3 regions of the Streptomyces sp. NPDC029292 genome follow, and region 2 is predicted to be linked to each of the others. Evidence: riboswitches for the same ligand, from Rfam matches in the RefSeq annotation. Region 2 holds a riboswitch; each other region holds the start of a gene.
What was found. A riboswitch is a leader RNA that binds a small molecule or an ion and turns the genes downstream of it on or off. The one in region 2 is predicted to bind cyclic di-AMP.

Region 1 (7,128 bases), on a different contig from region 2:
GGACGGGGCGGTCCTCCGCGCGCGCGTGCTCGTCAACTGCGCGGGGCTGCACTGCGACGAGATCGCCCGGCTCGCGGGGGACGATCCCGGGATGCGGATCGTGCCCTTCCGGGGCGAGTACTACTCGCTGGCGCGGCCCGAGCTGGTGCACGGGCTGGTCTATCCGGTGCCGGACCCCGCCTTCCCGTTCCTCGGGGTGCATCTCACCCGGGGCATCGACGGCGGCGTCCACATCGGCCCCAACGCGGTGCCCGCGCTCGCCCGGGAGGGATACGGCTGGAAGGTCGTCCGCCCCCGGGAGCTGGGCGCGACCCTGGTGTGGCCCGGCTCCTGGCGGATAGCGCGGCGGCACTGGCGGTACGGGGCGGGGGAGCTGCGGCGGTCGGTGTCGAAGGCGGCGTTCACGGACGCCGTGCGGCGGCTGCTGCCCGTGGTGACCCCGGACGATCTGGTGCCTGCCCCTGCCGGGGTGCGGGCCCAGGCGGTGCTGCGGGACGGGACGCTGGTGGACGACTTCCTGATCAAGGAGGGGCCACGGACGGTGCATGTACTGAACGCGCCGTCGCCCGCGGCCACGGCTTCTCTCCCGATCGGGAGGGAGGTCGCCCGGCGGGCGCTGGCTGCGCTGGCCGGGGTGTGACTGGTTGCCCGGCGTTGGTGCCGGACTCGGAGGTTTTCGCCCCCTCCGCCCCTACCCTTCCCGTACCTGGGGGCTTCGCCAGGCTTCGCCCCCAGACCCCCGTATCGCGCTTCGCGCTCGTCCTCAAACGCCGGACGGGCTGAAATCAGCCGCTCCGACGGCCCCGTAAAATCGACCCCACTGTGTCTGACTCCCTTAACTCCCCCGAAGAAACCCAGCCCGGCCCCGCCGATGGTGGCTCGCTGCGTCATACCCGCGCCAAGGGTGAGCCCCGTTTTCCCGATGGGCCGAGGGCCGATCCCGCCGGGTCGCACTTCGAGCGGCGGATTCGGAGTTTTCAGCCGCGGCGGAGTCGGGTGACGGCGGGGCAGGCGGACGCGTTGCAGCGGCTGTGGCCCAAGTGGGGGCTGGACATCGACGGGCAGCGGAGGATCGATCTGGCGGAGCTGTTCGGGACCGACCGTCCCGTCGTGCTCGAGATCGGGTTCGGGATGGGCGAGGCCACCGCGCAGATGGCGGCCGAGGACCCGCAGACCGGGATCCTCGCGGTGGATGTGCACACACCGGGGCAGGGCAACCTGCTCAACCTGGCGGACCAGAACGGGCTGTCCAACATCCGCGTCGCCAACGGCGACGCGATCATCCTGCTCAGGGAGATGCTGACGCCGGACTCGCTGAGCGGCCTGCGCGTGTACTTCCCCGACCCCTGGCCCAAGAAGCGGCACCACAAGCGGCGGCTGATCCAGCCGGAGTTCCTGACTCTCGCCGCGACCCGCCTCAAGCCGGGCGCCCTCGTGCACTGCGCGACCGACTGGGAGCCGTACGCCGAGCAGATGCTCGAAGTGCTGAGCGCGCACCCGGACTTCGAGAACACCCAGCCCGACGGCGGTTACGCGCCACGTCCCGACTTCCGGCCGCTGACCCGTTTCGAAGGCCAGGGACTGGACAAGGGTCATGTGGTGAACGACCTGCTGTTCCGGCGCGTACAGCACCGCGACCAGCAATCAGCCGGCGACTGAAGCCCCGCGGACCGGACCCAGGCACCGTCGCGGGCAGCGCCCCTCCCTCGTTAGGGTCAATGCTGTGGCCACCTGTCCCCCGTATCCGACGCACCCCAGCGGTCTCGCCGGCACTGCGCTGCGGCACGCGCACTGGTGGCAGCGCAGATGGGTGCGGTACGGGGCGCTGATCACGCTGCTCGCGCTCTCCGGGCTGGTCATCCTGGCCCTGGTGCGCGAACAGACCGGCACCGAGGGCTTCCTGGTCGGGCTGGGCCTCGCCGTGTTCCCCGTGCCGCTCCTGGTCGCCGCGTTCCGCTGGCTGGACCGGGTGGAGCCCGGCCCCTGGCGGAACCTGCTGTTCGCCTTCGCCTGGGGCGCCTGCGCGGCGGCGCTCATAGCGATCGTCGCCAACAGCTTCGCGACGAGATGGATAGCGACCGCGACCGCCGACCCGTCCAGCGCCGACACCCTCGGCGCGACCGTCATAGCGCCCATCGTCGAGGAGTCCGCGAAAGCCGCGGCCGTGCTGCTGATCTTCCTCTTCCGCAGACGGGACTTCACCGGGATCGTCGACGGCGTCGTCATAGCCGGGGTCACCGCCACCGGCTTCGCGTTCACCGAGAACATCCTCTACCTCGGCACCGCCTTCGGCACCGACCAGCTCAGCGGCGAACGCGGGCTGGCCTCCGTGACCGCCGCGACCTTCTTCGTCCGCGTCGTGATGTCACCCTTCGCGCACCCGCTGTTCACCGTGCTGACCGGCATCGGCTTCGGCATCGCGGCGCTGTCCGCCGAGCGCCATCATCTGCGCCGCGTGCTGCTGCCCCTCGCCGGACTCCTGCTCGCCATGGGCATGCACTCCGTCTGGAACAGCTCGTCGAGCTTCGGCGAGTACGGGTTCTTCGCCGTGTACGCCGCGTTCATGGTGCCCGCGTTCGGGCTGCTGACCTGGCTGGTCGTCTGGACACGGCAGCGGGAGCTGCGCACGGTGCGCTCGGAACTGCCCGCGTACGCCGCCGCCGGGTGGCTGGCCGTGCCCGAGCCGTACGCGCTCGGCTCGATGCGGGCGCGACGCCTCGCCCGCGAGTACGCCGCCCACCACTTCGGCAAGGCCGCCGCCCGCTCCGTCGCCGAGTACGAGGCGTACGCGACCTCGCTGGCGTTCCTGCGGCACCGGGGGCGGCGTGGCCGCGCGGGCGCCGACTTCGTCGTACGGGAACGGGAGTTGCTCGACGAGCTGTGGCGCCGCCGCGAGGTCGCCCGACCGGCCCTGGCCTACGCGACGCGGGCGACGGCCCCGGTGGTCCCGGTGCCGCCTTGGCCCACCCATGGGTACCCCCCGGTTTCCCCCGTGTCCCCGGTGTCCCCGGTGTCGCCAGTGTTCCCGGCGTCCCCGGGGTACGGGCAGCCGTACCCGTACCCATACGGTCCGGCGACGCCGTACCCCGCGTACAACCCCTATCGGTCGTAGGAGCCGTGGAGCGTTCGGCCCCACCGGGTTCCGCCGTCATGGCCGATCGCCACGGCGGCGGAGAAGCGGATCAGGCCGACGCCTGTGTCAGCTTGGCCAGCTCGTCGTCCGTCAGGGTCAGGTCCGCCACCCCGAGCAGTGCCGGAAGCTGCTCGACCGTGCGGGCCGAAGCGATCGGGGCGGCCACCGTCGGCTGGGCGGCCAGCCAGGCCAGGGCGACCGTGGCGACCTGGGCATCGTGCGCCTGGGCGACCTCGTCGAGGGCGGCCAGCACGCGAACGCCCCGCTCCGACTCGAGGTGCTTTCCGGCGCCCTGCGCACGCGCGCTGTCGACCGTCGTACCGGGGCGGTACTTGCCGGTGAGGAAGCCGGAGGCCAGCGCGAAGTACGGGATGGCGGCCAGGCCGGTGCGGGAGGCGAGCTCCTGGAGCGGGCCCTCGTAGGTGTCGCGCGAGACCAGGTTGTAGTGGGGCTGGAGGGCGACGTAGCGCGCGAGGCCCTCGCGGTCGGAGAACTCCAGGGACGCCTGGAGCCGCTCGGGCGTGATGTTGGAGGCGGCGATCGCCCGCACCTTGCCCTCCCGCACCAGCTCGTCGAGCGCGGTGACGATCTCCTCGAACGGCACTTCCGGCTTGTCGAAGTGCGTGAAGTAGAGGTCGATGTAGTCGGTGTCCAGGCGGCGCAGGGAGGCCTCGGCCGCGGCCTTGATGTTGGCGCCGGACAGCCCCAGGTAGTCGGGGTGCTGGCTGACCTTGGTGGCGATCACGACGTCGGAACGGTTGCCGCGCGCCTTGACCCACTTGCCGATGATGGTCTCGGACTCGCCACCCTTGTTGCCCTCGATCCACGCCGAGTACGAGTCGGCGGTGTCGATGAAGTTGCCACCCGCGGCCGCGTACGCGTCGAGCACGGCGAAGGACTGCGCCTCGTCGGCGGTCCAGCCGAAGACGTTGCCGCCGAGGGCGAGCGGGAAGACCTCGAGGTCGGACGAACCAAGCTTGCGGAGAGAAGTCATGCTCAGTTTCAACGCCCGTACCGGATGGCCGTATTCCGCACGGACGATTCCGCACAAACGCCTGACCGGCGGTCCTGGTGTCGGGGGGATGGCATCAGAACCGCCGGAGTTCAGCGGAGAAAGATCAAGGGATCAAGAAACCACGAGACGACGAGGCCCAGAGTTCAAGAGATCAGGGGTTGAGGCCCTTGCTCTGCAGCCACGCCATCGGGTCGATCGCGTCGCCGCCGGCGGGGTGGACCTCCAGGTGGAGGTGCGGCCCGGTGACATTGCCCGTCGCACCCACGCGCCCGATGACATCACCCGTGGCGACCTTCTGCCCCACGCTCACGCTGATCGACGACTGGTGGCAGAACCACAGCTCCGTACCGTCGTCGAGGGTGAGGATCGTGCGGTAGCCGTACGAACCGGCCCAGCCCGCCTCCGTGACGGTGCCGCTGTGGATCGCCTTGATCAGCGTGCCGGTGGGCGCGGCGAAGTCCAGGCCGGTGTGGTAGCCGGAGGACCACATGGAGCCGGCGTCACCGAAGCGCGACGTCAGGGTGTACGAGGAGGTGGGCAGCGCGTAGCTCTTGGCGAGCTCGGCGAGGCGCTCCGCCTCGGCCTTCGCCTTGGCCACCTCTTCCGCCTTCTTCTTGGCGGCGGCGGCCTTGGCCGCGGCGTCGTCCTGCTGCTTGGCGGCCAGCGCGACGGCCTTCTTCGCGGCGGCGGTCTCGGCGGCCTGCTGGGCCGCGCTGTCGACCTGGTCCTGCTGCGACTCGGCCTGCTCCATGATGCGGGCGCGCAGGGCCTCGCCCGCGTCGGCGGTGCCCTGCGCGGTGTCGGCGCTGGTCAGCCCGGCGGTGGTGAGCGGGGTGGCGGAGCCCTTGGGCGTGCCGGAGTCGCCGTCGGATATCAGGGCCTTGGCCGAGTCGGTGACCGACGACAGGTCGGGCAGCGAGATCGACACGGGGGGCTTGCCGGGCGCCGCGGTGGCCATGCCGCCCGCGCCGACGGCGGCTATGACGCCGACGCCGAGAACCGTGGAGCTGCGGGCGAGTCCTCCGCCGCGCTGCTTACTGACGCGGTGCCGGCCGCGGACGGGACGGACGGAATCCTCGGTGGGATTCCACTCCTCCCAGGGGCCCTCGTCGTTGCCGTAGCCGAAGGGCTGTGTGTCGTTCGGCGCGAACGAGGTTGGCTGGGCAGGCCGGTTGGACGCCACGTGGGCGCACTCCTTTCCTTCCTTCTCGCCTACCGGGTTAGCTGACGGGTTCGGAGCAGGAAGGTCTCCTACGCGCGTCCACCACAGCATTCCTGCCGCGAAAGACGCTCGATTCACCCCAAGTTGGTGGTTCCCCGGTTCCCTTGCGGGATTCGGCGCGTGCGCACGGAGCCATCTCTTGTGACGGCTGGGACGACCGCGCTGCGTTATCGAACGTTAATAGACCCGGGCACTGGATTCCAAGCCGTTCGTACTGATCGTTAACGCTTTTGGCCAGGACTTACGGGTCACCACCGGTGGAAATCGGGCGAGTTGACCAAGGCTTATCAATCCCCGTTCATTTGACGGTGTGTCAGTTGTTATGCGGAGGGGCGTCACCCGATCACCCCCGGTGACAACGATCAAGGACGCCGGACGTACGACGCTCAGGACGCCGTAGCCATGACGGTCGAGGACGCCGTACGGCAAGCAGCGCCATGTCGTCCGTCAGGGCGCCGCCCGTGTACCGGCCCCGGCCGGTATCCACCAGGGGGGCGACCGGTGTGGGCCGACTGGGGGACGTCGGTAAACACCAAGGGCCGGAACTCGTGAATCCGAGTTCCGGCCCTTGGCCTTCAGTAGCGGGGACAGGATTTGAACCTGCGACCTCTGGGTTATGAGCCCAGCGAGCTACCGAGCTGCTCCACCCCGCGTCGTTGAAATTAGTGTACGCCATCCGCGGGACCCGAAGCACACACGTTTACGGGCGCCCCACGACGGCCGTTTACGCGCGCCCCACGACGGCGGTGCTACCCGCGTGCTACCCCGCCCCGAGAAGGTGCCGGTTCGGCGCCATGGCCCGCTCCTCGTACTCCGGGAGTACGACGACTTCGGCGCCCTCGGCCACCAGGACCCCGCTCCCGTCGGCCCCCGGGACGAACGTGTCGGGCTCTCGCCAGGCGGTGACCACCCGCCGCACCCCGGCGTCGAGGATCAGCCGCGCACACGGCGCGGGCCGCGACGCCCGGCGCGCACACGGCTCCAGACTGCTGTACACCGTGGCGGAGCCGAGCCGGGGATCACCGGCCGCGATCTTGGCAAGCGCCGCCTCCTCGGCATGCACCACGGAATCGCCGCCCTCCCGCGAGTGCCCCCGGGCCAGCTCGGTCCCGTCGGCCGCCACCACCACCGCCCCCACGCTGAACGCGGTCTCCGACGGCGGGCACAGCTCCGCCAGCTCGCACGCGAGCGCCAGCCAGTGCCGGTCCGCGGCGGAGGCGAGCCCCCCGGCTCCGGGCGCCGTGGGCACGTACCGGATGAGGACGACGTCCCCGACGGCCCGCGTCTCCACCAGCCGCATCCGCCCGGGGGGATACACCCCGGGCCCGAACAGCCGCGGCGCGTCCGCCTCCCCCACGAACAGCGGCGCGACGGCGAGCTGCAACTCGTCCGCGAGCCCCTCCCGCATCAGCTGGGTGTGGACCCGGCCGCCCCCTTCGACCATGAGGCGCCGCACACCTCGTACGTCATGAAGGTGTTCCAGCAGCACCCGCCAGTCGAGCTCGGGCCCGGTCGACACCACCTCGACGCCGAGCCCGTGCAAGAGGCCGGCGGCCTTCCCCGCGCCCTTGTCCGTCGTGTAGACGACCTTCTCGCCGCCCGTGTGCCAGAACTGCGCCGCCGGGTCGAGGTCGCCGGACCCGCTGACCGTGACCTTCAGCGGGTACTCCGGACGCCCGGCGGCGACCCGTGCCGCGCGCCGTTCGGCCGAGTTGACCAGGAGCCGGGGATTGTCCGCGCGGAGCGTGCCCGCGCCGA
Region 2 (7,128 bases):
GTTACGACCGGCCGCCCGTGCCCGCGCTGCGGTCGATGCTGCCCGAGCGGGTCTGCTACGCGGGCAGCGTGTCCAAGCTGCTGGCCCCCGCGCTGCGTACGGGCTGGGTGCTCGCGCCGCCACGCCACCGCGACGCGCTGGTGGCCGCGAAACGCTTCGCCGACCTCGGCAATGCCGTCCTGCCCCAGCTCGTACTGGCCCGGCTCATGGAGTCGGGCGAACTGGAACGGCAGGTGCGGTTGTTGCGACGGCGCCACCGTCGCCGCCGCGATGCCATGATCGCCGCGATCCGCGGTCAGCTGCCGGGCGCGGTCGTCCACGGGGCCGCGGCTGGGCTCCACCTCCTGATCACCTTCGAGGGAGGCGGGGCACCGGCGTTCACGGACACCGACCTCGCCGCCGCCTCCCTCGCCCGCGGTGTGAAGGCCCACCCACTGTCCTGGCACCGGCAGCGCCCGGGTCCGCCCGGCCTGCTCCTCGGTTACGCCGCGTCCCCGGCGACGGCCATCGCCGAGGGCGTGGCCGCGATCGGCGACGCGCTACGAGAACTCCGCTGAGAGAGGGGAGACAAGCACCTACACGGTCACGCCACCCTCGTAGCCCCCGCGAACGGCATCTCGTCGATCGGAGCCAGCCGTACCGGCGCCGTCGGATTGGGGGCGTGGATCATCTGGCCGTTGCCCACGTAGATGCCCACATGGCTGATGCCGGAGTAGAAGAACACCAGGTCGCCGGGGAGGAGTTCGGAGCGTGAGACGCGACGGCCCGCGTTGATCTGGGCGTAGGTCGTACGCGGCAGCGAGATGCCCGCGGAGCGGTACGCGGCCTGGGCCAGGCCGGAGCAGTCGAAGGCGTCGGGCCCGGTGGCACCCCAGACGTAAGGGCTGCCGAGCTTGCCGTAGGCGTACGAAATGGCTGCGGCAGCACGGGAGTTGGGGGCCTGGACGGTTCCGGACGAGGACACCGGGCCCAGGTCGCGCGCCGAGGAGCGGGAGGCGTGCCCGACGCCCCCCGCCTGTCCGAGTTGCGCGCGCTGATCGTTGCTGAGGTTCGCCATCAGCTGTCGCGCGGCGTCGAGCTTCCCGTTGATGGTCTTCTTGTGCCGCTTCAGTTCCGCCTGCCGCGATGTGAGCGAGGCGATTTCCACCTGCGCGGCGCCGCGCAGCTGCTCGATCTCCCGGAGCTGTTTGCGTACGCGCGCCACGGCCGTCGCCTGCCGGCTGCCCGCCCGCTCGGCGATCGCGGCCCCGTCCAGGTACTGGTCGGGATTGTCGGAGAGGACGAGTTGCAGCGCGGGATCGAGGCCGCCGCTGCGGTACTGGGCCGCCGCGATCGAACCCAGCGCCTCCCGCTCGGAGTTGAGCCGGTCCTCCTTGCGTGCCGCCTCGTCACGCAGCGAATTCAGCCGCTCCTGAGCCTTGTCGGCCTTCTCCTTGGCGCCGTTGTACTTCTCGGTGGCGACCTCGGCCTCCTCGTACAACTTGTCGACCTTGGCCTTCACCTGCGCCGGAGACAGCTGCGGATCGGCGTGCCCGGTTCCGTCGAAGCCGGTCGCCGTCGCCGCGCCCGCGAGGGCGATCGTGGCGGCTGTGCGGGCCGTGTTTCCGCCGAGCGAGCGCTGTCTGGGCTTGCGGTGCGCTGCCACGAGGGCCCACATCCTTCCGTACGACCGCGAGGGGAGCGCGGTCAAGCGGTGACGCGTCCGGCGGCGGCCCACACAGGGGGAGCGGGCCGCCGCCGGACCTTCTCGGCGGTGGTGGCCGACTGCCGCCCCTGGCCCGGGCGGCGGTGGGGAGCCGGTCACCTGGAGGAGGACGCTAAACCTGGGAGTGTGGTGTCGGTAACGCCATGTACGGAACTGGCGCCACTGGACCGTCCAGTGACCGTATGTGACCGTGATCCCCGCCTGGCCTCATCGCATTCACACGGTGCGATGACCGATGCGGCGAATCCGGGACAACCGGGCGTGCGCCGGTGCTATGGGTTACAAGGGGTGGGCCGGTGACAAGAGCGACTCGGGCGTCCGATTAGGCTCCGCCTTCATGGACGTACTCATCCATTTCTTCGTCGGCCTGCACATCATCGGCATCGCCTCGCTCCTGGGTGGCTTCCTCACCCAGATGAAGGCGATGGGCAAGGGCACGGCCCGCTTCGTCCCCGCGATGCTGCACGGCGCGCTGACCATGCTGGTCACCGGTGTCGTGCTGGTCGGCCTCAACCAGGCTGACGACAACGCGGTCAACACCATCAAGATCGGCGTGAAGCTGGCCCTGCTGATCGTGATCCTCGGCCTCGTCTACGTGAAGCGGGACGACGAGAAGGTGGACAAGGGCCTCTTCGGACTCGTCGGCCTGCTGACGACCGCGAACATCTTCATCGCCGTGTTGTGGACCTGACGGCTCCCGCCGCGACCGCCAGCCACGCCGCCACCGCGATCCACAGCAGCACCTGCCCCGGACCCCTCAGCCAGGAATCGCCGACGGCGGTCGCGACCGCCAGGGCCGCCACCGCCGTCATCCCCATCGGGAACACGGTCGCCCAGCGCCGTACGTCGTAGCGCGGGCGCCACCAGGCCAGCTCCGCGGCGCCCAGGACGACGTACCAGGCGAGGTCGAGCACGAGCAGCGCGACGGTCACGGCGCGCAGGACGCCGCTGTCGTCGTCGTTCCACAGGTACGGGTTCACGTGGTGCGCGGCGATGAGCTTGGCCCCGGCCAGCGCCGAGATGGCGAGCGCGCCGCCCGCGACCCAGTGGTCCCCGGCGCCCACGGCGACCTCGCGGATGTCGAAGTGCGCGAACGCCACCCCGTACAGGACGATCCCCAGCCAGAACAGCACCAGCGCGTCATGCGCGAGCCACGCCGCTCCCACGGCCGCGGCGAGCGTGGCGCCCAGCACCGCGAGCCCCTGTGTGGCCACGCACACCAGGAACACCCCTCCGGACATACGACGCTTCCAGTGCCGTACGACGACGAAGAGCAGCCCCGGCCAGAGCACGGCCGCCAGCGCGAGAAGCGCCTCGGCCACCTCCTGCCACCCCAGCGCGGACAGCCGCGTGCCGATCACGGTGGTCGCCGCGACGGCGGTGAGCGCGGCGGGCGTGCCCGCCTCCTCCACCCACCGCGCCCGCTCCCGCAGCAGCCGTACGGCGAAGTCCGTGGCGAGCGCGAGCCAGGCGGCGGATGCCAGGGCCAGGGCGATGAGCGACAGGATCTCGTAGCCGGTCAGATACAGCCCGACCGAGATGATGCCGGTGGCCATGACGGCGCCACCGGCGGCGGGCGGTCGCTGGACCCACCAGGTGCGGAGCGGGGAGACGGCTGCTGGCATGGGGCCGATGCTAGGGATCTTCGGGCCGGTTGCCCGCGGGGCACGCGCGCGTGGGCCGGATGACAAGCCCCACGCGCGCGTGCACCGTAAAAAGGGGTTACGCCGGACGCACCACGCTGTGGATGATCGAGGTCCCCGCGTAGTAGATCGACTCCTCGCGGACGTACGCACCCGGCTTCGGCGCGTGGATCATCATGCCGTTGCCTATGTAGAGGCCCACGTGACTGATGTCGTCGTAGAAGAAGACCAGGTCACCGGGCTGGGCGTCGGAGAGGGAGACCGTCGTGCCCGCGTTCACCTGGTCGGTCGTGACGCGCGGCAGTGTGACGCCGGCGGCCTTCCAGGCGGCCTGGGTGAGTCCGGAGCAGTCGTACGAGCCGGGGCCCGTCGCGCCCCAGACGTACGGCTTGCCGATCTGGGCGCGGGCGAAGGCGATGGCCTTGGCGGCCTTGGTGGCGTACGAGGAGTCCGTGGTGGTCGAGCCCGACGAGCCGGTCGTGGTGCTCGACGACTCCTCGGCCGCCTTCTTCGCGGCCGCCGCGGCCTGCTGCTGCGCCAGCTCCGCCGCCTTGCGGTCGGCCTCCTCCTGCTTCTTCTTCTCGATCGCCGCGAGCCGCGCCTTCTCCTCGGCGGTCAGCTGCGAGAGCATGTCGCGCGCCGCGGAGAGCTTCTGCTGGACGGCGGCCTTGGACGTCTTGAGCGTGTTCTGCGACGTGGTCAGCGTCTGCAGGCTCTTGGAGGCCTCCGCGCGCTTCTTCGTGGTGGCGGCCTGCTCGGATATGTAGTCGTCGACGGCCGCCTTCTGGCGGGTGGTCAGACGGCTCATCAGCTGGGTCTGGTCGAAGTAGTCCTGCGGGTCGTCGGCGAGCAGCAGGGTCGCGGTGTCGGGGGCGGTGGCCCCGGTGCGGTACTGCGCCGCGGCGAACGAACCCAGCTCCTCGCGCGCGGTGTTGAGCTTCTCGGTGCGCTTGGCGACGTCGTCGAGGAGGGTGTCGACGCGCTTGCGCTGCGTGGAGGTCTTCTCCTTGGCCGCGTTGTACTTCTCGGTGGCCGTCTCGGCCTGGTGGTAAAGGTCGTTGACCTTCTTCTCGACTTCTTCGAGGCTCGGCTTCGGCTCGGCCGAGGGCGCTGCGTTCGCCGTCTGGGAGAGCAGGGCCACGGAGGTGAGGGCCGCCGTGGCGAGGGCGGCGGGGGTCCGCATGCCTGCTACGCGCGTACCCGCAGGACGCCATGTGCGATGCGACGCCAAGAGAGGAGACTCCTTCCGTCATCCGCCTACCGAGTTAGCTGTCGGGTTCGGGCGGGTGGTTCCGGAAGGTTTGCCCTACGGTCCTTGCCCCACGGGGCAGTCGGACCGATTCACCCCAAGGTCGGTGGGTCCCCGGCTCCGGCTGCCACGGGGCGCACCGGACTCGGCGGAGGCCGCACGGCCCGGCGACGGTTCGCCGGTGGGGGTCGAGCGGCCTGTCCGGCACGCTAGCCAACTCGTGTGGCTCCTGTGAAGGTTGATGTTCGATATGTCCGATACATTTTCGTGACCTTAGCCCTGAGAATCACCCCGCGCGGTCAATCCGGAGTGATCTGTGGTGACTTGTCCGGAGTGGCGACGTCCGCCCGGTTCGAGGCGCTAGCTTCCAGCCAGCCACGGCCGGACGCCGTGGGGGCAGAGGGGATACGGCCATGAGGAAGCGCAAGGCACTCGTCGTCGCCACAGGAGTCGCTCTCGCCGTCACGGGGGCCGTCGCGCCCGCGAGCGCCACCGGCGGCCACGCCGGCGTGCGGACAGGCGGTAAACCGGTGGTCCGCGTCATCGCGACCGGCCTCGACAACCCGCGCCAGCTCGCGTACGACAACGGGCAGCTGTACGTCGCCGAGGCCGGCCGGGGAGGCAAGAAGTGCATCGGCGCCGGGCCCGAGAGCGACCAGACCTGCATCGGTACCACGGCCGCGGTCACCAAGGTCTTCTGGGACGGCGGCGCCTGGAAGCACTACCGGGTGGTGGAGGGGCTGCCCTCGGGCGCCGCCAAGGACGGCGGCTTCGCGACCGGCCTGGACGGCGTCTCCGCGCTCAATGGCAGCGTCTGGGGTGTCGAGACCTGGGCCCCGCCGGAGGCCGGGGTGCCCACCGGCCCGCCCTGGAACAAGCTCGGCAAGCTCCTGTGCGTCGCGCCCGGCAAAGCGACCATCGCCGCCGACATCTCCGCCGTCGAGCTCAAGTACAACCCACACAAGACGGCCGTCGACTCCAACCCGTACGCCGTCCTCGCGCTCCCCGACGGCCGCAAGATCGTGGCCGACGCGGCCGGGAACGACCTGGTGGCCGTCTCGCCCGAGGGCAAGGCCCGCCCCTTCACGGTCTTCCCCGACCACGACAAGCACGAGTCCGTCCCGACCTCGCTGGCCCTCGGCCCCGACGGCAACCTGTACGTCGGCGAGCTGAACGGCGAGGCCACCAGGCCCACCGCCCGCGTCTGGAAGGTCGACCTCGCCACCGGAAAGATCCTCGGCTGGAAGACCGGCTTCGGCTCGATCACCGGCATCGCCTTCAACCAGAACGGCGACCTGTACGTCAGCCAGCTCTTCGCGGGTCTGGTGACCAAGGTCGCGCACGGGAAACGTACGCACGTGAAGGTGCCGTTCCCCGCGGGTGTCGCCGTGGACCCGTACGACGGGAAGGTCTACGTCTCGGCCTGGTCGATCGCCGACCGTAACGGAACGGTTCTGGAGGGTACGAAGACGCCGGGCGGCCAGGTCTGGAAGATCCTCGGCTTCTGAGACGGGTCACGAGTCGCGTCACGAGTCGCGTCACGAGTTCCGGTCGAGTTTTCAGGGTGGCGGCGGGCTGTCAGTGGGGGAGCCTAAACTCGGAGAGCGATGAGCAGCCTCTTTGATGACAGCTTCCTGGCGGACCTCAAGCCCTCCGGGGCCCACGAGGAAGAGCCCCCGCCGCCGCCCGAGGACGGGACGCCGGAGCCGCTTGCGGACGACCTGTTCGGCGGCCGCTTCGACGTGCCGCCGGACCGGGACGCGTACTACCGCGACGGCGCGCACCGTCCTGCCGTGGACCCGGCAGCGCTGCTGGACGGGCTGAACGAGAATCAGCGCGCGGCCGTGGTGCACTCCGGCGCCCCGCTGCTCATCGTGGCCGGCGCGGGCTCCGGCAAGACCCGCGTGCTCACGCACCGGATCGCGTATCTGCTGGCCGAGCGGAATGTGCACCCCGGCCAGATCCTCGCGATCACCTTCACCAACAAGGCCGCGGGCGAGATGAAAGAGCGCGTCGAGCACCTCGTCGGCCCGCGCGCGAACGCGATGTGGGTGATGACCTTCCACAGCGCGTGCGTCCGCATCCTGCGACGGGAGAGCAAGAAGCTCGGCTTCACGTCGTCGTTCTCGATCTACGACGCCGCCGACTCCAAGCGTCTGATGGCCCTGGTCTGCCGCGACCTGGACCTCGACCCGAAGCGCTTCCCGCCGAAGTCCTTCAGTGCCAAGATCTCGAACCTGAAGAACGAGCTGATCGACGAGGAGGACTTCGCCGCCCAGGCCGCCGACGGCTTCGAGAAGACCCTCGCCCAGGCGTACGCGATGTACCAGTCGAGGCTGCGCGAGGCCAACGCGCTCGACTTCGACGACCTGATCATGACGACGGTCAACCTGCTCCGGGCCTTCCCGGACGTCGCCGAGCACTACCGCCGCCGCTTCCGCCACGTCCTGGTCGACGAGTACCAGGACACCAACCACGCGCAGTACGCGCTGGTGAGGGAGCTCGTGGGGCCCGCCGACAGCGACCCCGGC
Region 3 (7,128 bases), on a different contig from region 2:
GTGGTCTGGGTGTCCACGTGACCGCGCGGGCCGAGCGGCAGACCGAAGCGGGAGAGAACGGGGTTGGGCTTGACGCCCGCCGTCCACACGATCGTGTTGGAGTCGACCTCGAGGCCGTTCTTCAGCACGACGTGGCCGTCGACGCAGGAGTCCATGGACGTCGAGAGGTAGATCTCGACCCCGCGGCTCTCCAGGTGCTCCTTGCCGTACTGACCGAGCTTCGGACCGACCTCGGGAAGGATCTTGTCCGCGGCGTCGACGAGGATGAAGCGCATGTCCTCACGGGACACGTTGGTGTAGTACTTGGCCGCGTCGCGGGCCATGTCCTCGACCTCGCCGATGCTCTCCGCACCGGCGAAGCCACCGCCGACGAAGACGAAGGTGAGCGCCTTGCGGCGGACGTCCTCGTCGGTCGTGGAGTCGGCCTTGTCGAGCTGCTCAAGGACGTGGTTGCGCAGGCCGATGGCCTCCTCGATGCCCTTCATGCCGATGCCCTGCTCGGCGAGGCCGGGGATCGGGAAGGTGCGGGAGACCGCGCCCATCGCGATGACGAGGTAGTCGAAAGGCAGCTCGTACGCCTCACCCACGAGGGGGGCGATCGTGGCGACCTTGCGGTCCTGGTCGATGGTGGTGACCCGGCCGGTGAGGACCTCCGCCTTGGGCAGCACGCGTCGCAACGGGACGACGACATGCCGCGGGGAGATGCTGCCGGCGGCGGCTTCGGGGAGGAAGGGCTGGTAGGTCATGTACGACCGGGGGTCGACGACCGTGACGGTCGCCTCGCCGTAGCGCATCTTCTTGAGAATGCGCCGAGCTGCGTACAGGCCTACGTACCCACCGCCTACTACGAGGATCCTGGGACGCTCCGTGGTGCTCATGCCATCGAGTATCCACCCGGTCTTGGGGGGTCGCTCGTGCGCCCCTTCACAAGCTTGGGTGGGGCCTCTGCTACACTGCGCGGCCCACGTGACCCAGGTCATGGCGGTGAAGGGGAACCACCGTGTAGTGGGGACCGTTGTCAACACCCTGTGAGCTGCCGCTCCGGCCCTCCGAACGGACCGGACCAGGCCCCCGTTTCACCCGCCCGCGACACCCTCGGAACACTCCTGTGAGCACGTCCCCGGACCGCCTGAGCCCCCTGGGGTGGCTCCCAGGGCCCATTCCGCGCCCAGCAGGGCCTTTTTCCTTGTGAAGAACTTCACGAAGTTTCCTGAGGGCGCGTCGCCGAGGGGCTTTCCGACGCCCCTCAGGCGCGCTCATACGTTATCCGACCTGCTCAGCCGAGGCTACCGACAGGTAGTCAAAGGAGACCCAGGCCACGGCTGAGCCATGGCCTACGCCACAGACCAAGCCATGGCCTACGCCACAGACCAGGCGATCCCGTCGAGAATGTCGTGCTCGCTCACCACGACCTCGTCCGCCCCTATCCGCTCCATGATCGAAAGCAGTACGAGGGCACCGGCGGCGATGACGTCGACGCGCCCCGGGTGCATCGAGGGGATCGCGGCGCGCTCGGCGTGCGTGGACGCCAGCAGCCACTCAGTGATCTCCCGGACCCGGTCGCAGGAGACCCTGGAGTGGTGGATGGCGGCCGAGTCGTACTCGGGAAGGTTCTGCGCGATCGCGGACACCGTGGTGACGGAGCCCGCGAGGCCGACCAGGGTGCGGGCCTCGCGCAGCGGGACGGTCTCCTCGGCGAGGTCGAGGGCGGCCTCGATGTCCGCGCGCATCGCCGCGATCTGCTCCTCGGTGGGCGGATCGGTGACGACCCCGTCCCGCACGAGGTGCCGCTCGGTCATCCGTACACAGCCGACGTCTACGGAGCGCGCGGCGCGCACGTGGTCGTCGCCGACGACGAACTCGGTCGACCCGCCGCCGATGTCCACGACCAGGTAGGGCTTGGCGAGGTGATCGCTGCCCTTCAGTTCCTTGGTGGCCCCCGTGAACGAGAACTCCGCCTCCTGGTCGCCCGTGATCACCTCCGGCTCGACCCCGAGGATGTCCACGACCCCCCGTACGAACTCGTCGCGGTTCTCGGCGTCCCGGGACGCCGAGGTCGCCACGAAGCGCAGCCGCTCCGCGCCGTGCTCCTTGATGAGCACCGCGTACTCCCGGCACGCCGCGAACGTCCGCTCCAGCGCCTCCGGCGCGAGCCGTCCCGTCCGGTCGACGCCCTGCCCGAGCCGCACGATCGTCATCCTGCGGTCCAGGTCGACGAGTTCACCCGTCTCCGGATCCGCGTCGGCGACGAGCAGCCGGATGGAGTTGGTGCCGCAGTCGATGGCAGCGACACGGGTCACTTGGTGTCCTCCCCGTCCGTGACGGACGTGTCGAAGAAGCCGCCCCCATTGGCACCGAGCTCCAGGATCTCCGCCTGGGAAGTGGGCGTCGGCACCACACAGGCGCCCTTGCTCCACCACTCCGGCAGCATCGCGATCGCCTCGTCCCCGAGAGGGTTCACCCCCGGCCCCGCGGCCAGGGAGTGCGCCACGAGCACGTGCAGGCACTTCACCCGGTCCGGCATACCGCCCGCGCTCGGGAAGCCCTCCAGCACCTCGATGGAGTCGCGCCGGGCGATGTAGTCCTCGTGGGCGGCGCGATACGCGGCGGCCAGCTCGGGGTCCGTGGCGAGACGGTCCGTCATCTCCTTCATCACGCCGTTGGCCTCGAGCGTCCCGATCGCGGAAGCGGCCCGCGGACACGTGAGGTAGTACGTCGTGGGGAACGGCGTCCCGTCGGGAAGACGCGGCGCCGTCTCGACGACGTCCGGCTGCCCGCACGGGCACCGGTGCGCGATCGCCCGCAACCCGCGCGGCGGCCGGCCGAGCTGCTGCTTGAAGGCCTCGACATCCGCGTCGGTCGGCTCGGTGCGCGGGGTGGGCGGCGGTGGCGTTTCCATGCCGTGAGTCACATGTCTTTCTGGTCAGTTCACTGGTCGGCGGCGTCGGACTTGTCCACGCCGTCCCAGACATTGGCGTACCAGGGGCGGTCGGCCGCCCCTTGAGCGGCGCGGGACTGCTTCGCCGCGTCCGGGTCGATCACGATGTAGCCGGTCTCACCCGGCATCACATAGTGCAGTCGCTCGCGGATCCGCTGCTCGGCGTACGCGTCGTCCTGCCAGCGCGCCTTGAGGTCGCGCAGCTGCTCGACCCGCGCGCGGGCCTGCTCCCGCTGCCGCTCGAGATCGGAGATCTCGGCGCGCTGGGACACGTACTGCCTTATCGGATACGCGAGGGCCACGATCAAGGAGCACAGTACGAGAGCGAGGAGCGCGGCCCGCCCGGTGAGCCGCGAGCGGCGGGCCTGCCGCTTGGTCTGGGAGCGGTAGACCCGGGCCGCCGTCTGCTCACCGAGGAGCCGCAGCCTGGTCGTGGTGGAGAACCGGTCCCGGTCCTTCACGGCCATGAGTCCCGCCTCCCCAGTACAAGCCCGTCACGTGCGTACGTCCCCGCACACGGTACGGGACCGAGTACGGGGACGTACGTACGACGCTTCCTACGAGCCTGCGGCTCAGCCCTTGAAGCGGGGGAAGGCCGAGCGGCCGGCGTACACCGCGGCGTCGTCGAGGATCTCCTCGATGCGCAGCAGCTGGTTGTACTTGGCGACGCGGTCCGAGCGGGCCGGGGCGCCGGTCTTGATCTGACCGCAGTTCACCGCGACGGCGAGGTCGGCGATGGTGACGTCCTCGGTCTCGCCGGAGCGGTGGGACATCATGCACTTGAAGCCGTTGCGCTGGGCCATCTCGACGGCGTCCAGGGTCTCGGTCAGCGAGCCGATCTGGTTCACCTTGACGAGCAGGGCGTTCGCGGAGCCCTCTTCGATGCCGCGAGCGAGGCGCTCGGGGTTGGTGACGAAGAGGTCGTCGCCGACGATCTGGACCTTGTCGCCCAGCTTCTCGGTGATGACGTTCCAGCCGGCCCAGTCGTCCTCGTACAGCGGGTCCTCGATGGAGACCAGCGGGTACGCGGAGACGAGCTCCTCGTAGTACTCGGTCATCTCGGCGGCCGAGCGGGACTTGCCCTCGAACTCGTACTTGCCGTCCTTGTAGAACTCGGACGCGGCGACGTCGAGCGCGAGCGCGATCTGCTCGCCGGGGACGTAACCGGCCTGCTTGATGGCCTCGAGGATGAGGTCGAGCGCGGCGCGGTTGGACTCCAGGTTCGGGGCGAAACCGCCCTCGTCGCCGAGGCCGGTGGACAGACCCTTGGTCTTCAGCACCTTCTTGAGGGTGTGGTAGACCTCGGCGCCCCAGCGCAGGGCCTCGGAGAAGGACTCCGCGCCGATCGGGGCGATCATGAACTCCTGGATGTCCACGTTCGAGTCGGCGTGCGACCCGCCGTTCAGGATGTTCATCATCGGAACGGGCAGCAGGTGCGCGTTCGGGCCGCCCAGGTAGCGGAAGAGGGGGAGGTCGGACGCCTCGGAGGCGGCGTGCGCGACGGCGAGGGAGACGCCGAGGATGGCGTTGGCGCCGAGCGAGCCCTTGTTGTCGGTGGCGTCCAGGTCGAACATCGCCTGGTCGATCAGGCGCTGCTCGGTGGCGTCGTAACCGACGAGCTCCGGGCCGATCTGCTCGATGACGGCGAGGACGGCCTTCTCGACACCCTTGCCCTGGTAACGGTTGGGGTCACCGTCACGGAGCTCAATGGCCTCGAAGGCACCCGTGGAGGCACCGGACGGAACGGCGGCACGACCCGTGCTGCCGTCGTCGAGGCCGACCTCGACCTCGACCGTGGGGTTGCCTCGGGAGTCCAGGATTTCCCGGGCTACGACGACGTCGATGGACGGCACGAGCATCTCCTTCTGGGATGTGACGCGGGTACGCGAAACCTGTGATGGCTCCGCGAGATGAGCCTAACCGCCCCGGGAGGATCGGCCAGCCGGTCGACCACCCCTTGGGCAGAACTCAGAGTAAACATTGTTCCAGAACGGAACAAAAACGGAATGAAAAACCCCGCTCCAGTGCGTACGGGGGAACACGCACCAGAGCGGGGAGCCCGTGGGGACGGGGGGGAACCCTCACGAGGCCTCCAGTGTGAAGGCCTCCCTTAGGAGAGGGCTGTGGTTCAGCTGAGGTGAAGCTGCTGACCCGGGAAGATGAAGTCCGCGTCGTCGACGATGTCCTTGTTCAGCTTGAACAGCTGCTGCCAGCCACCCTTGACGTGCTTCTTCTCGGCGATCGAGCTGAGGGAGTCACCCTTGACGACCTTGTACTCGCCGTCGCCCTTCTTGACCTTCTTGCCGGTCGGGGTGGTGACGGTCTTCTCGGCGGCCGGGCGGGCCGCCGAACGGGAGGCGGCGGTGTCCGTCGAGCGGGTGGTGGTGCTGGTGCTCGGCGAGCTGTTCGACGAGGACGAGGTGCTCGCACCACCGGTGTACGCGGCGCTCGACAGGCCCGTGCCGCAGGTCGGCCAGGCACCCTTGCCCTGCGCGGCGAGGACCTTCTCACCGATGGTGATCTGCTCGGACTTCGAGGCCTGGTCAGCGGTGGACGCGTAGGCGGTGCCGCCGTACGCCGCCCAGGTGGAGGCCGAGAACTGCAGGCCGCCGTAGTAGCCGTTGCCGGTGTTGATGGACCAGTTGCCGCCGGACTCGCACTGGGCGACGGTGTCCCACTCCGAGGCGGTGGCGGCGGAGGCGTTGCCGGCCGCCATCAGCGGGGCGGCGATGGCGACACCGGTGACACCGGCGAGCGCGGCCACACGGGTGGCCTTGGACGGGCGGCGGTGCTTGCCCTTGCTGGAAAACAGCATGGAGAGATCCCCTCACCGACGCCTGCGAGGTGAGCTGTCGGGTTCGGGCGGGTGAGTGCCCGGTCGTACGCCTTTCGTCTTCACGACGTCGGACGTACGACTTCACCCCAAGCCACTCCCGGTCAACTACCGGGCGCGGCGCTTACCTTGGGTCCCCCGCTCCTGCCTACGGCGCTGACGCGTCGACTGTTCCCGTACGGCCGTTGGCAGGATTCGGCGTTGCGACCGTCGGGGCCCGCTGTGGCGAGCGGTGATGACCGTAGACATGCGATCGCCGGAATTTCAAAGACGATCAGGGCTTCTGAGACTCATGTCTCACTCGCACCAAACCGGACATTCCACGGCGAACCATGACGCGAACTCCCGCTACTTTTCGCCCGATTCGGCACCAACTGAAAGGCTCTGACCGGGGAGGATAAGGTCCGGGTCAACGCCGACCGTCTCCTTGTTGTCGGCGTACAGCGCCGACCATCCGCCTTCGAGGTCAAGGGCGTCGGCGATGGTCCAGAGGCTGTCCCCGGTGCGGACGGTGTACGAACCGTCGGCGGCGTCGCGGGACGCGCCCGAGCCGCGAGAGGCATGCCGCCCGGAAGTGTCGTCCGTACGACCGTCGGTCGCACCCGCCGTCACGCCCTCGTCGGCACTGTCACCACGGTGCCGCCCGGCCCCGCTCGTCGCACTCTCGGACGCACTCGAAGAGTCGCCGTTCTGCCCGGACTTGTCCGAGTCATCACTCTTCGTCGTAGCTGTGTCCGAGCTGTCGGAACCCTGAGAGTCGCTGGAGGAGGTGTCGGACTTCGTCGAGTTCTCGGTCGCACCCGAGGAGGCGTCGGACGACGACGAATCTGTCGAGGACGAATCGGACGAGGAAGAGGAGTCGGACGAACCGGATGAACTGGACGAGTCGGATGAGTCGGATGAGTCGGTCGAGCTGGACGAGTCGTCCGCCACTCCCGTGTCGACCTCGACCGAACCCGAGTGCTTGCTGAGCCCGGAGAGCGTTCCGCAGGTGGGCCAGACGGCGAGGCCCTGGTCGTCGAGGACCTTCTCCCCGATGGCTATCTGCTGCGATCGGCTGGCCTGGTCGGCACTCGGAGCGTACGCGAGACCGCCGTACTTCTCCCAGTTCTCCTGGCTCAACTGCAGCCCGCCGTAGTACCCGTTGCCGCTGTTCGCGCTCCAAGAGCCGCCGCTCTCGCACTCCGCGACCCGGTCCCAGGTGGTGCCGTCGGCCGCGCTCGCACTGGTGGCGCCGAGCAACGGGATCGCGATCGCCGATCCGGTCACCCCTGCGGCGACGATGAGGGCCGGGGCCTGACGGGGGCGACGATGACGGCCGTTCCCGGAGAGCATGCGGAAGCCTTTCGCGTGACAG

Region 1: it holds a riboswitch for cyclic di-AMP, as region 2 does, so the genes downstream of both, ACZ4WS_RS15115 (M23 family metallopeptidase) here and ACZ4WS_RS05305 (C40 family peptidase) in region 2, are expected to answer to the same signal.
Region 3: it holds a riboswitch for cyclic di-AMP, as region 2 does, so the genes downstream of both, ACZ4WS_RS22560 (transglycosylase family protein) here and ACZ4WS_RS05305 (C40 family peptidase) in region 2, are expected to answer to the same signal.

The regions. Positions count from the first base shown of each region.
Region 1 is NZ_JBVHXR010000005.1:364,902-372,029, reverse strand. It holds gene lhgO (L-2-hydroxyglutarate oxidase) at 1-640, shown strand, start outside; gene trmB (tRNA (guanosine(46)-N7)-methyltransferase TrmB) at 823-1,659, shown strand; gene ACZ4WS_RS15125 (PrsW family intramembrane metalloprotease) at 1,724-3,112, shown strand; gene ACZ4WS_RS15120 (aldo/keto reductase) at 3,183-4,127, opposite strand; gene ACZ4WS_RS15115 (M23 family metallopeptidase) at 4,300-5,331, opposite strand; cyclic di-AMP (ydaO/yuaA leader) riboswitch at 5,343-5,499, opposite strand; tRNA gene ACZ4WS_RS15110 (tRNA-Met) at 5,950-6,023, opposite strand; gene ACZ4WS_RS15105 (dihydrofolate reductase family protein) at 6,131-7,128, opposite strand, start outside.
Region 2 is NZ_JBVHXR010000002.1:96,337-103,464, forward strand. It holds gene pdxR (MocR-like pyridoxine biosynthesis transcription factor PdxR) at 1-557, shown strand, start outside; gene ACZ4WS_RS05290 (C40 family peptidase) at 584-1,645, opposite strand; gene ACZ4WS_RS05295 (hypothetical protein) at 2,043-2,396, shown strand; gene ACZ4WS_RS05300 (tellurite resistance/C4-dicarboxylate transporter family protein) at 2,374-3,330, opposite strand; gene ACZ4WS_RS05305 (C40 family peptidase) at 3,428-4,579, opposite strand; cyclic di-AMP (ydaO/yuaA leader) riboswitch at 4,588-4,758, opposite strand; gene ACZ4WS_RS05310 (ScyD/ScyE family protein) at 5,011-6,105, shown strand; gene pcrA (DNA helicase PcrA) at 6,205-7,128, shown strand, end outside.
Region 3 is NZ_JBVHXR010000010.1:103,685-110,812, forward strand. It holds gene ACZ4WS_RS22535 (NAD(P)/FAD-dependent oxidoreductase) at 1-878, opposite strand, end outside; gene ACZ4WS_RS22540 (Ppx/GppA phosphatase family protein) at 1,359-2,300, opposite strand; gene ACZ4WS_RS22545 (DUF501 domain-containing protein) at 2,297-2,899, opposite strand; gene ACZ4WS_RS22550 (FtsB family cell division protein) at 2,929-3,405, opposite strand; gene eno (phosphopyruvate hydratase) at 3,511-4,797, opposite strand; gene ACZ4WS_RS22560 (transglycosylase family protein) at 5,067-5,753, opposite strand; cyclic di-AMP (ydaO/yuaA leader) riboswitch at 5,758-5,937, opposite strand; gene ACZ4WS_RS22565 (LysM peptidoglycan-binding domain-containing protein) at 6,120-7,106, opposite strand.